One region of the Halomonas sp. XH26 genome, then DNA from elsewhere that is predicted to be linked to it. Evidence: predicted binding sites of a transcription regulator. Region 1 holds the regulator's gene; each other region holds the start of a gene.
What was found. The regulator PhoB, encoded in region 1, activates phosphate uptake and scavenging genes when phosphate is short. The targets are predictions, from matches to a motif close to TGTCATANNNNTGTCANA.

Region 1 (3,124 bases):
TACTTTTTATCAACCATGGCAGATGATCTTGCCCTGTCTTCGCGCTAGGCTATCGCCAGCGTTTTCTTTTTGAGAGGTAAGCATGGACCGTTCTCTGTTGAGGCCAACGGGATGGGCTCGAGTGGCTGATTTTTTACATTTAATGCGGTTGGATCGCCCGATTGGTACTTGGCTATTGATGTGGCCCACCTTGTGGGCTTTGTGGATAGCGGCAGAGGGCGTGCCTGGACGGAATGTTCTGCTGATCTTTATTTCTGGCGTTTATGTTATGCGCGCTGCGGGCTGCGTGGTTAATGATTATGCTGATCGTCATTTCGATGGCCATGTAAAGCGCACTAAACATCGTCCGCTAGCCACTGGTCGTATCAGTGAAGCCGAGGCGCAGCTGCTGTTTATAGCGCTGGTAGCCACTGCTTTCATTTTAGTGCTATTGACCAATTGGTTTACGGTGCTGTTGTCGATAGGTGGTGTTGTATTAGCGTTCATTTACCCGTTTATGAAGCGCTACACCCATTTACCTCAGGTGGTGCTGGGGGCTGCATTCTCTTGGGCGATCCCCATGGCATTCGGTGCGGTATTGGGTCATGTACCGTTTGAAGCATGGCTATTGTTTAGCGCTAATGTGCTGTGGACCGTTGCCTACGATACTCAATACGCCATGGTTGACCGCGACGATGACCTAAAAATTGGTATCAAATCTACCGCTGTGCTGTTTGGTAGCGCTGATCGTCTGATAATTGGTGTGCTGCAAGTGGCGGCACTTGGACTACTTGCCTGGGTAGGATGGCGTGTTGGTTTAGGTGGCTTTTTCTGGCTTGGGCTAGCCGCTATGGCCGCCACGTTTGTCCACCAACAACGATTAATTGCTGGCCGTGAGCGCGACCGCTGCTTCCAGGCATTTCTTAATAATCATTGGTCAGGCTTGTTAATTTTTGCAGGTATTGCACTAAGTTGGTGGCCAATAACTGGCTAAATATCCTCTATGTCATAGAATTGTCATCAAGTCATGGTGTTATCGTCACTGACATGTCTTTGAACTGTTTTTTTGAACTATTTTTTTAAATTAGTTTTCATTGAACACCGTGAGGCCCTGGAATGACCGCCAAGACCGTTTTGATTGTCGATGATGAGGCGCCTATTCGCGAGATGATCGCAGTGGCGCTGGAAATGGCTGACTATCGCGTGCTTGAAGCGGATAACGCCCAGGATGCCCACGCGATGATGGTTGACCACCAGCCAGATCTGCTTTTGCTGGATTGGATGATGCCGGGCACCAGTGGTATTGAGCTTGCAAGGCGCTTAAAGCGTGAAGAAGCCACTGCCGAAGTGCCTATCATTATGCTGACCGCTAAAGGCGAAGAAGATAACAAGATTCAAGGACTTGAGGCCGGGGCGGATGACTATATCACCAAGCCTTTCTCTCCCCGCGAACTGGTGGCTCGCTTAAAAGCAGTATTGCGACGTACTACCCCCCGTGGTGTCGAAGATCCTATTGAAATTAATGGCTTGCTATTAGACCCAGTGAGCCATCGTGTGAGTGCTTACGGTAAGGCGTTAGAAATGGGGCCGACGGAGTACCGCCTGCTGCAGTTTTTCATGACGCACCAAGAGCGCGCCTATACACGTAGCCAACTGCTCGATCAAGTGTGGGGTGGTAACGTATACGTTGAAGAGCGGACGGTAGATGTTCACATCCGACGTCTACGTAAGGCCTTAGGGGAAGCTCACCAGAGTCTCATTCAAACGGTGAGAGGCACTGGGTACCGTTTTTCCGCGCGGGTGTAACGGTGCGCCTGTGGAGCCGAGAACTATGGCGGATTGCATGGTTAGCTGCCCTGGGGGCTTGTCTCGGATGGTTGCTAGGTATGCCAGGGCTTGGGGTTGCTGCAGGCCTTGCCGTTTGCTTGGTTTATCAACTGCGCCAACTGCGTGCACTCTTTAAGTGGTTAACGCTCCACCCTCATGATGAACCCCCTGCTGCAAGCGGTATGTGGGGCGAACTTTTTGATCGCTTGTATCGCTACCAAAAGAGCCAACGGATTACCCAGAATCGCTTACGTGCCACTCTTGCGCGTATTCAGGAATCATCCGAAGCGATGCGTGACAGTGTCGTTATGCTAGATCGACATGGTGACTTAGAATGGTGGAATAGTGCCGCGACCGAAATGCTGGGGTTACAAACGGCCCACGACCGTGGCCAGCATATTACCAACCTGCTTCGTGATCCTCGATTTATCAGCTACTTTAATGCGCGTAAATACGGTGAGCCGCTAACGTTAACGTCGCCCATCGATGAACGGCGTATCCTGCAATATCAAATTACACTCTATGGTGATGATGAACGCTTGGTAATGGCGCGAGACATTACCCGTTTGCATCGCCTAGAGCAGATGCGTCGTGATTTTGTCGCCAATGTTTCCCATGAGCTGCGCACGCCGCTAACAGTACTGACGGGTTATTTAGAAACTTACGGCGACTTGAAAGAGCAACTTCCACCACGTTTGGGCCGAGGTATTGCTCAAATGGAAGAGCAGACGAAGCGTATGCAAAACTTAGTCAATGATCTGCTACTGCTCTCTCGGTTAGAAATTGACCAAGGTGGCGAGGATCATCATGCGCTGGTGTTAGGGCCGATGCTCGACAGTATTCGCCGCGATGCGCTAGCGCTCTCTAATCAACAGCACAATGTCCAAGTCGTGCTTGAAAGTGATGCGCGGCTCATTGGCAGCGAGCAAGAACTGCATAGTGCGATTTCAAACCTAGTGTTTAACGCTGTGCGGTATACGCCAGAGGGTAGTCAGATAACACTTCGCTGGAAAACCATGCCGAATGGCAGTGCTTGTATTGAAGTCGACGACGACGGCGAAGGAATAGATCCTGTCCACATTCCGCGTTTAACCGAGCGTTTTTATCGTGTTGATAAAGGTCGCAGTACGGCTACCGGTGGAACGGGCCTTGGTCTAGCGATTGTGAAACATGTGCTGCTGAGACATGATGCACTGCTACAAATTGAATCCCACCCTGGCGAAGGGGCTCTCTTTCGCTGTGTTTTTCCGCCATCACGCGTTGTCGAAGACGAGTCCATACCGCGCAATGCTGTCTAGATGTTGTATAAGTGTGTCAC
Region 2 (3,124 bases), 450 kb from region 1:
TGCCCACCAGAAAGTGCGGCAGGATATTTATGCTCGCTACCGCTAAGGTCAACCAGCGCAAGTAACTCCGCCACGCGGGCATCAATCATCGCTCGATCACTGCGACGGTTGCGTAACCCGTAGGCAACGTTATCGAACACTGTCAGATTGGGAAACAGCGCATAAGATTGGAACACGATGCCAAAATCCCGCGCCTGCGGGGGCAGCATGGAAATATCCTTGCCGCGCTGAATTAAGCTACCTGCTGTTTGCTGAGCTAGGCCTGCAATAGTGCGCAACAGGGTTGTTTTGCCACAGCCAGAAGGCCCTAAAAAGCATACAAACTCGCCTTCCTGAATCTGTAGCGCAATGTTGTCCAGCGCGGTAAAGCTACCGAAACGCTTGGTGACACCATCTATGCTTAGGTGCGCAGAGGGTGAGAGGGGTTTCGCCGCCGAGTGAGCCGTCAGCGGCGATGTCAGTGTGGTCTGCATAACATCTCCAAGCCCCGGCCTTGGCCGGGGCAGCTGTTCGTACTTACTGTTCGGTTTTACCGTCGTAGCGGCGCTGCCACTCTGCCAGCACGCGCTCGCGATTAACTGCGGCCCACTGGAAGTCGGCATCAATCATGCGATCGGTAATGTCCGCAGGATAGTTTTCAATCGGCTGTGCCACACCGGGATAGGCCACCACGGCGTAGCCTTCGTTATAGAGTTCGTTAGCCTCGCGGGAAACGGCCCAATCCATCAGCGTTTGTGCAGCTTCCTGTTTGGCGGTACCCGCAACGATGGCGGCAGCTTCCATATCCCAACCAAGCCCCTCTTCCGGGAAGATCACTTCAATCGGTGCGCCTTGAGATTTTAACCGTGCACCACGGAAGGCAAACGACACGCCAACCACTGCTTCACCGGTGGCCGCTAGGCTGCAAGGAGCAGAGCCTGAGTGGGTGTAACGGGAAATGTTGTTATGCAGACGGTCCATATAGTCCCAACCTTGCTCTTCGCCCCACAGCTGCATCCAGCTGGCTACATCCAGATAGCCGGTACCGGAGGAGTTGGGGTTAGGCATAATCACATGCCCCTCAAACTCAGGCTGGGTCAGGTCTTCCCAGGAGGTCGGCATGGGCACGCCCTGGCGCTCGCCTTCAATAGTGTTGTAGCAAATGGCCGCGACCCAGGCATCCATGCCTACCCACGCAGGGTCTTCACCATTACGGTAAGCAGCATCAATAAATTTAGGATCAAGGTTTTCAACGCCTGCGGGCGCATAGCGTTCCAGCATGTCCTCTTCTTCAAGTACCAGCAGACTAGTAGCGGCTAAGCCCCAGATGACGTCTGCCTGGGGATTATCTTTTTCCGCCAGCAAGCGCGCAGTAATCACGCCCGTAGAATCTCGCACCCAGTTAATGGTGATATTGGGATGGGCGGCATTGAAGCGTTCGGCGTATTTTTGCAGGTCATCTGACTCAACGGCGGTGTACACCGTTAGCTCAGTGGCGCTAGCCACCGAAGTGAAGGCAACGGCAGTCGTTGCAAGCAGAGCAGTTGCAATCTGAGTAGGTTGGAACAAACGGCGAAGTTTCGACATGGTAGGCTCCTAGCGTTTTGGTATAGACCAGGAGTTTGCCGTTGTTAAATGACAGTGCGATGACGCTTGTTTGACCGATTTTTTAAGTTGTTATGTACGCTCAAGCATAAGTTCTTGTGAGGGTTCTTGTGAGGGGTCTCTTGAGCGCCCTTGTCTTCGTAACCTTGTTACTGCTGGCCAGACAGCTCAACACTGATGCATAACGAATCGTGTAACCAGTGCTCTTCGTCATACTCAATAGGGCGCTGTTGATCATCAAAAATGGCACGGCAAATGTTTAGCCCTGCCGCGCCCGGGGCAACGAGTAACTCTTCTGCATCTAATGGCGACAGCGCTTCGGACACCATGCGTATCGAGCGATTGGCCAAGTGATGCCCCCACCGCCCTCTCAACAACCCCCAGAGTGACTGTCCGCTGTAGATGTCTAGCAACTCTGGCGCACGCTCTGGCACCACCCAAAGCGACTCCACCAGCACAGCGCGATCATCCACGTAACGGCGACGGCGAATATGGTGAAACGGCTGGTCATCGGGCAGCCCCAAGGCACGGGCAGCCACCAGATGTGAGCGGGTTTCCAGCTTTAAAACCGCCGTGCGTGGTTGCCGCCCCTGAGCCCCCACATAGTCGTTAAAGCCTGCGTCCCGGGTGGGGTCATACACCAGCCGGGCGGGCGAAATGAACCAACCACGCCGATTGCTGCGGTGAATGAGCCCTTCCCCCTCCAGTTGCGCTAAGGCTTGGCGCAACGTAACGCGGGTCGTAGAGAAGCGCTCTGCCAACACTCGCTCAGCGGGCAATTTGCCTTCCCACTGCGTGGCATGCTGGGTAATTAAATAACGAAGCTGTTCCGTTAACTGTAAATAGTAGGCATCAGGCATGCGCCGATTTTCCTGATAGATCGTTGGCCGATGAAGCGTCTGTCGACGCTGCCATCCGCCAGTCTAAGCGCTGCCACCCTTCTACACTAGCTACCTCCGCCAGCACGGGATCAGGGTTAACCGCCACGGGGCAGTCGACATACTGCAACAGCGGGATATCGTTGCGGGAATCTGAGTAGAACGTTGTGTGGCTGGGAGCAATTTTTTGCTCGGTTAACCACTGCTGAAAACGCACTACTTTCCCCCCACGGTAAGAGAGCACGCCTTTGCTATGGCCGGTGTAGCTTGCCCCGCTTGCCGCATGTTCGACACTTAGCTCTACCGCCAGCACATGCTCAATCCCTAACATCGTCGCAATCGGCGCGACCAGGTGATGCGATGACGCAGAAATGAGGACGAGGATATCGCCTGACTGGCGGTGCGCGTCCAGGCAGCGCCAGGCTTGATCAAAAATACGGGGCTGCAAATGGGTAGCGACAAAGCGCTCAACTTCTTTTTGTACATCTATTACTCGGCGGCCCCGCAATGGCGCCAAGGTCATTGCCAAGTACTCCTCTAGCTTTAGCTTACCGGCATGATAAGCCTGCTGCATCTGTTCGGCACGGGCTATAAAGATCTCGGCATCACTGATCCACCCCTGCTCAATCATCCATAAATTCCAGCGGTCGCTGCAGTCTCCA
Region 3 (3,124 bases), 480 kb from region 1:
CCATCGGGGCTGGCAAATTGGTTCATTTCAGTCAGGCCGGAATGATTGCCTTCATCATTAGTGGCGGCACCAAATACAAACACTTCCCAGCGAAAGGCATTCGGCAGGCGACTTTCACGCCAGCGGATAATGTGACCGGCTTCGTTATTAGCGCGTGGGTTAACGGCGTTGGCCGGGGCTGTCTCGTAGCCCACTCCTAGCTGAGCAATGTCATCGCCTTGATTGGTGAAAGTAGCCGCAACGGCATCTTCGCTACGCTTCGAATTATTGGTCAGCGTTAGATACACCTCGCCAGAGGAAGGATCCACGGTTGCCCACTCAGGGCGGTCCATCGGTGTCGCTCCCATTAGATCCGCTGCATCACAGGTGTTAATAATCACCCCAGCTAAATCATTCTCTGCCAACCCCAAAGCCGTTGCCAACGAGCGGCCATCGCGTGTTTGCGCGCTAGGCGTTAGTGGCAACCACTCACCGCTACCATCGGCATGGAAACGGGCCACATAGAGGGTGCCGTTATCCATATACTTACTACCAATAGCGAGACGGTCATACGCCTCGCCTGGGCGATTGGCATCGGCAGGATCCCAGGCAGCGTCAGAAACGTATTTATAGACGTACTCGTTACGTGCATCGTGACCAGAGTAATAAACCACCGGCTGACCGGCCTCTAGCTTGCCTAACCAACACCCTTCATGGCGGAAACGGCCTAGTGCTGTGCGCTTAACCGCGAGGGCATCACTATAGGGGTCGACTTCTACTTGGTAGCCAAAGGTGCGCGCTTCATTGCGGTAGTCATCTTCGGCACGCTCGCCCCGTGGCGTGATATCGAAACGGGCAAACTCATCATTTTCTTCAGAGGCATCACCCGCCGAGGTATCCCAACCATAGCGGCTTTTGTCGGTAGGAATACCTATCCGCGCGTCGTCCTGGAAAAGCTGGCCGTGATTAACAAACACATTGGGCCAGTTCTCTTCGCAGGCGATATAGGTGCCCCAGGGCGTTAACCCATTACCACAATTATTATTGGTGCCACGGGTTTGTGTACCCGCTGGTGAGAAGCGCGTTTTCACATAGTCACTGCCCGCCACTGGGCCTGCTATTTCCATTACCGTCGCGCTGGTAAGACGGCGGTTATAAGATGAACCTGGCACATGCGACCAATGGCCGTTAGCGTCTTTCTCAATTTCCACAATGGTAACGCCATGAGCATTGATTTCGGTGCGTGACTCCTCTGCCGGTCGTTTTCCCCTGGCATTTGTGGGGCCACCCTGGGGGGCCCAGAGCGCATCTTGTTCGATATATTCGTTGTTGAGTGCCAATAAAAATCGCCGCGAGGCGTTATCAGCATCCAAGGCAAAACCAGCCATTCCATCGTGGTTCATACCCACGCTAGCGGCTTGACGCTCGGCGGTCATTGGCTGGTCGGGCTGCCAGTTGTCACCAGCGCTCAACGGTGTTCCCCAAGGAACCAGCACTTGGGCAATATAGCCTTCAGGCACTACGACAGCATCCGTTAGCGATCCTTGAACCGCCTCAAACGCCAGCGTCAGCGGCGTTTTTTGCGCCCCGTTTGAGGCCAATGCTTGAGCGGCACCGCCAAAGCCAAGCATTGAAGCAGCGGCCAAGCCTAGGCCGCCCCGCATTACCGCACGCCGCGAAACATGCTGCGCTAACACATCCGCAAAAGGCTGGTTGCTGCTCTGGTTAAACAGGCGATGATCTTCAATTTCCTTGCTCATAACGGTCCCCTTGTCACGGTTAACACGCGCTAGTTTTAAGTTAAGGAGACACTAATAAATTTAAATGACAGGGTAATGACGAGCACTCTACTGTTATATGAACGTTCATTAGCAAGCTTTCACCGACTATTAAACCTTTAGTGAAGCGTCTGCACGTTAGTTGAGAACGGTGGTTGAGAGTGATGGTTGTGAGCGAGGGGGAAGTCTGCTAAATTAATGCTAATAGTTATCATTACCACAGGACATAACCTCTCATGCAGCCTAGGAAAAAAGATGTTTCGCCAGAAGGCTCACCTAGCGCATCTCGCGAGGTGACAAGTCAGGCGCTGCTTGATCAAGACGGTCAGTTGGTTATTCACCATGAACAGCGACGCTATGTGCTGCGACGCACGAAAAGCGGCAAGCTGATCCTAACAGCATAAACCTTTTAAAAATAACCACTTACCCACTACCACCCCTTTTAGCCAGCCAGGTAGCCCATCGCACCCAGCCAGCAACATTATCCATCACTTTCTGTTGGAACTGTCTGGCCCATGAAACCAACTCACACGTTAGGCTTTTGCCTTACCTTACTCCCTCTTCTACCTGCCCACGCCAATGAGTCGGACTTAGACCCCGTCACGGTCACAGGTACCCGAGCACCGACGGACCTGTCCCGCGCACCACTCATTATCGACATCATCGACCGCCAAGATGCAACGCTTGCCACCGCAAGCCGCGTTGAAGACGTGCTGAGTCGCCAGCCTGGCCTCCATGTGGCTGGCCAAGGACGCCGTAACGGCCAAACGCTGAGTATGCGTGGCTTCGGGAGAAATGGTGTACTGGTGCGTCTGGATGGCGTTCGCCAAGATATTTCTACCGGCCATGTGGGCAACTTTTTTCTAGACCCAGCGCTGATTCAAGAAGTGCAGATTGCCCGTGGCTCGCTTTCCAGTCTGTACGGTAGCAACGCCATGGGCGGCGTTGTTAGTTTTACCAGTGTAGAGGCCAGCGACTTATTAGCCCCAGGTGAAGATAGCGGTGCACGTCTTTCCCTAGGTGGGGCGACGGCTAACAACGAGCTACGCGGCAGCCTGACCGCGTTTGGCCGCCGCGACACAACTAATGGGCAAGTGGATGGGCTATTTTCTGTGGGCCGTAGCGAGTCAGGCGATATTCGTCGCGCGGGCGGTGATGAAGCAGTAGAAGATGCCAGCCTCAATAGCCTGCTTTTGAAAGGCGGCTGGAAACCAAGCGACGACCAACGGGTGTTTATTAGCTGGCAGCACTATGATGAGCGCGCCACCCAACCCGCTAATCCGCAGCAGCTATCAACCAGCGCTAGCAACCCATTACGCGACCGTGATGTTGAGAGCAATAACGTACAACTTGGCCACCGCTGGCAA
Region 4 (3,124 bases), 1.3 Mb from region 1:
GGATAACCAAGCCTGGGACAATGTCTCGGAACGGTTGGTGGCGGATGATTTTTACCGCTATGAGCATCGCTTGGTATTCAATGTGATGATTCATTTGGCCGAATCCGGGCAGCCGCTTGACGTTATAACGCTGTCAGAGGCATTAGAAGCGCGTGATCAGTTGGATACGGTGGGTGGTTTGGCATTCTTAGCTGAGCTGGCCCGCAACACGCCTTCTGCCAGTAATATTCGTGCTTATGCGGATATCGTTCGCGAGCGGGCAACGCTGCGTAAATTAATCCGTGCGGCCAATCAAATTGCTGACGGGGCGTTTTCGCCCCAGGGCCGTCCTGCTGATGAGCTGCTTAACGAAGCTGAGCGACTAGTCTTTCAGATTGCCGAAGAGCGGCCGAAAACGGGCGGTCCTATCGGCATGAGTGAACTGCTAACCAAAGCCGTTGATCGCATTGATGAGCTGTTCAACCTAAAGGGTGAAATGACAGGTCTCTCCTCGGGGTTTCGTGACCTCGATGAAATGACTTCAGGCTTACAGCCCTCAGATTTGGTAATTATCGCGGGCCGCCCGTCAATGGGTAAAACCACGTTTGCCATGAACTTGGTGGAGCACGCGGTTATTGCTAGCGATAAGCCGGTGATGGTGTTTTCCATGGAGATGCCGGCAGAATCTCTGATGCTGCGTATGCTCTCTTCGTTGGGTCGGATTGATCAAACCCGTGTGCGTTCGGGGCAGTTGGAAGATGAAGATTGGCCGCGACTGACGTCAGCGGTCAACCTGCTCAAAGACAAGCAGCTATTTATCGATGATACTGCGGCGCTTTCGCCTAATGAAATGCGCTCACGCCTGCGCAGAGTGGTGCGTGAGCACGGCAATATGGCGCTGATCATGATTGACTATCTGCAGCTAATGCAAATTCCTGGCTTCTCTGAAAACCGTACCGGTGAGATATCGGAGATTTCCCGCTCGCTGAAAGGGCTGGCAAAAGAGTTTCAATGCCCTGTTGTAGCACTTTCACAGCTTAACCGTTCGTTGGAGCAGCGCCCCAACAAGCGTCCTGTCATGTCGGATCTGCGTGAATCCGGCGCGATTGAGCAGGATGCCGACGTCATTGCGTTTGTTTACCGAGATGAGGTGTATAACCCTGACAATCCTGACAACCAAGGGATTGCCGAGCTGATTATAGGTAAACAGCGTAACGGGCCTATCGGTACGGTACATATGGCCTTTATTGGTAAATACACACGCTTCGAAGACCTTGCGCCCGATAGCTATGGCGAAGCGTTCGGCGATTAACTTGAGCGTTAGGGGGGAGAACGTATAATGCTCCTCCCCGACCAAGCAGATAGACAGGAGTAGCAAATGGCAGGTGGTTTTAGACGTGGTAACCGTAAACGTCTTCCTAAGCTGGAAGGCCGTGGGGAACTGCAGTCACTAGAGCGAGAAGGGCCATTTAAAGAGTGGTTGGGAATGCCTGACCTCTACCGTTACTTCCTGGTAGTGGAAGGGGAAAAATATAGCTACCAAACTGAAGATTCAGAACTACCGGTAACGGTGGGCGATAAAGTAGTTTTCCGTTACAAGGAAACTAAAGGCGGCAACTGGATAGACCGCAACTCGTTAGGTAAAGCAATCGACCCCTCTGAGTATCAATAATTCGACGAATAAGTTGACGTTTTGGTCAGGAACTCTTTTGTGATGTTGCCGTCGTAGGCAGTTAGTGCCAAGGTAATAAAATTGTCATGGGGTATCGTCATGCTGTGCCCCATGATGATGAACAATCACAGGAGGGAACCATGGAACTTAAAGAACTGAAGCAATTTGTTGCGGGTCACGATAATTTTGAAATACGCGTTATCACGCATTCGGGCAGCCGCTTTTATCAACTAGAGCTTGAAGATGTAGAGGGCGAGCGGCATATGTTGACCCAGCGCGGTAAGCCAATGCTGTTTCGCTCGCTAGATGATGTTTATCTTGAGCTAAAGCGTGCAGGCATTCACCGTGCTTACTTAGTACAGCATGTACCCCAGGATGAAGTGATTGGACGCGATGCTCATTACAGTTCGCCGTTAACATCACGTATGCCGCTAGTGTTTTAACACTACAAGCATTGCAACATCCTATGGCGTCCTCACTTGTTTGCGTGACGCTTCTCCCACCATCGCCCTAGCCGTACACGGCGACGGGCAAAAAAACGATAGCCTGCATCCATTACTCCTCGCAGGCCTGGTAAGCAAGAAAGCCATACTAGCCACCGGTAGCCCAGTACCGCATAGAGGGCCCGGCTGGCATCCATCCCGATATACCAATTTCCCTGGCTATCTTTAACATGCAGCAGCCCCATCATGTCGTCAAATCTGCGTCCTACATCGGCTGCATTGAAATCACTGCTCTGAATATCCACTAGCGTGACACGTTCTTGATGGCGATGCTTTGCAAGCCAGGCGACTTCCACGCGGCAAAAAGGGCAGTGGCCATCGTGATATAGCGTGACAGGTGACGTTGCGTGAAGCGTAGAGAAACGGCTCATTGAGTACCCTTTGATAGATAGCCTTGTGTGTGGGAGGTCTGGCCGTAGCCTGGACTGGTGGGTAGTGAAGCAAGAAACTGTTCAGCCTGCTGACGCATCGCGTCACGCTTTTCGTCTTTCATGCGAGAGAGTGAGCCATAGATCAACTTCATGCGCGGATTGCGGTTCAGCTGTTCAGCGTTGGTTTCCAGAAAGTGCCAGTAAAGGCTGTTAAACGGACACGCCTTTGGACCTGTTACCTGTTTTGGAGAGTAGCGGCAGTGCTGGCAGTGGTCAGACATTTTGTCGATATATTTACCTGAAGCGCAGTAAGGTTTGGAGCCCATTAAGCCGCCGTCAGCGTGCAGTACCATGCCTAAGGTGTTGGGCAGCTCTACCCATTCGCAGGCATCGGCATACACCGCTAGATACCAGTCACAGAGTGCTTCAGGCTTAACACCGCACAGTAGGGCAAAGTTGCCGGTTACCATCAAACGCTGAATATGGTGGGCGTAGCTGTTATCGATGGTCATTTGAATGGCGCGCTGTAAACAGCGCATATCGGTATTGCCATCCCAGTAAAATGCTGGCAATTCTCGCTCAAAGCCAAGCCGATTCTC

Region 2: the regulator PhoB is predicted to act here: its motif matches at 1,614-1,631, upstream of J4377_RS16440 (putative 2-aminoethylphosphonate ABC transporter substrate-binding protein).
Region 3: the regulator PhoB is predicted to act here: its motif matches at 1,803-1,820, upstream of J4377_RS16305 (PhoX family phosphatase).
Region 4: the regulator PhoB is predicted to act here: its motif matches at 1,723-1,740, upstream of J4377_RS12370 (DUF6482 family protein).

The regions. Positions count from the first base shown of each region.
Region 1 covers NZ_CP071889.1:4,029,956-4,033,079, reverse strand. Annotated here, with positions in the region: gene J4377_RS18430 (chorismate lyase) at 1-48, shown strand, start outside; gene ubiA (4-hydroxybenzoate octaprenyltransferase) at 83-973, shown strand; gene phoB (phosphate regulon transcriptional regulator PhoB) at 1,096-1,785, shown strand; gene phoR (phosphate regulon sensor histidine kinase PhoR) at 1,788-3,104, shown strand.
Region 2 covers NZ_CP071889.1:3,582,427-3,585,550, forward strand. Annotated here, with positions in the region: gene J4377_RS16435 (putative 2-aminoethylphosphonate ABC transporter ATP-binding protein) at 1-473, opposite strand, end outside; gene J4377_RS16440 (putative 2-aminoethylphosphonate ABC transporter substrate-binding protein) at 517-1,566, opposite strand; gene J4377_RS16445 (UTRA domain-containing protein) at 1,734-2,444, opposite strand; gene J4377_RS16450 (HAD family phosphatase) at 2,437-3,124, opposite strand, start outside.
Region 3 covers NZ_CP071889.1:3,551,643-3,554,766, forward strand. Annotated here, with positions in the region: gene J4377_RS16305 (PhoX family phosphatase) at 1-1,739, opposite strand, end outside; gene hemP (hemin uptake protein HemP) at 1,994-2,161, shown strand; gene J4377_RS16315 (TonB-dependent receptor domain-containing protein) at 2,273-3,124, shown strand, end outside.
Region 4 covers NZ_CP071889.1:2,704,862-2,707,985, reverse strand. Annotated here, with positions in the region: gene dnaB (replicative DNA helicase) at 1-1,291, shown strand, start outside; gene J4377_RS12375 (hypothetical protein) at 1,358-1,651, shown strand; gene J4377_RS12370 (DUF6482 family protein) at 1,792-2,094, shown strand; gene J4377_RS12365 (thiol-disulfide oxidoreductase DCC family protein) at 2,127-2,525, opposite strand; gene J4377_RS12360 (cryptochrome/photolyase family protein) at 2,522-3,124, opposite strand, start outside.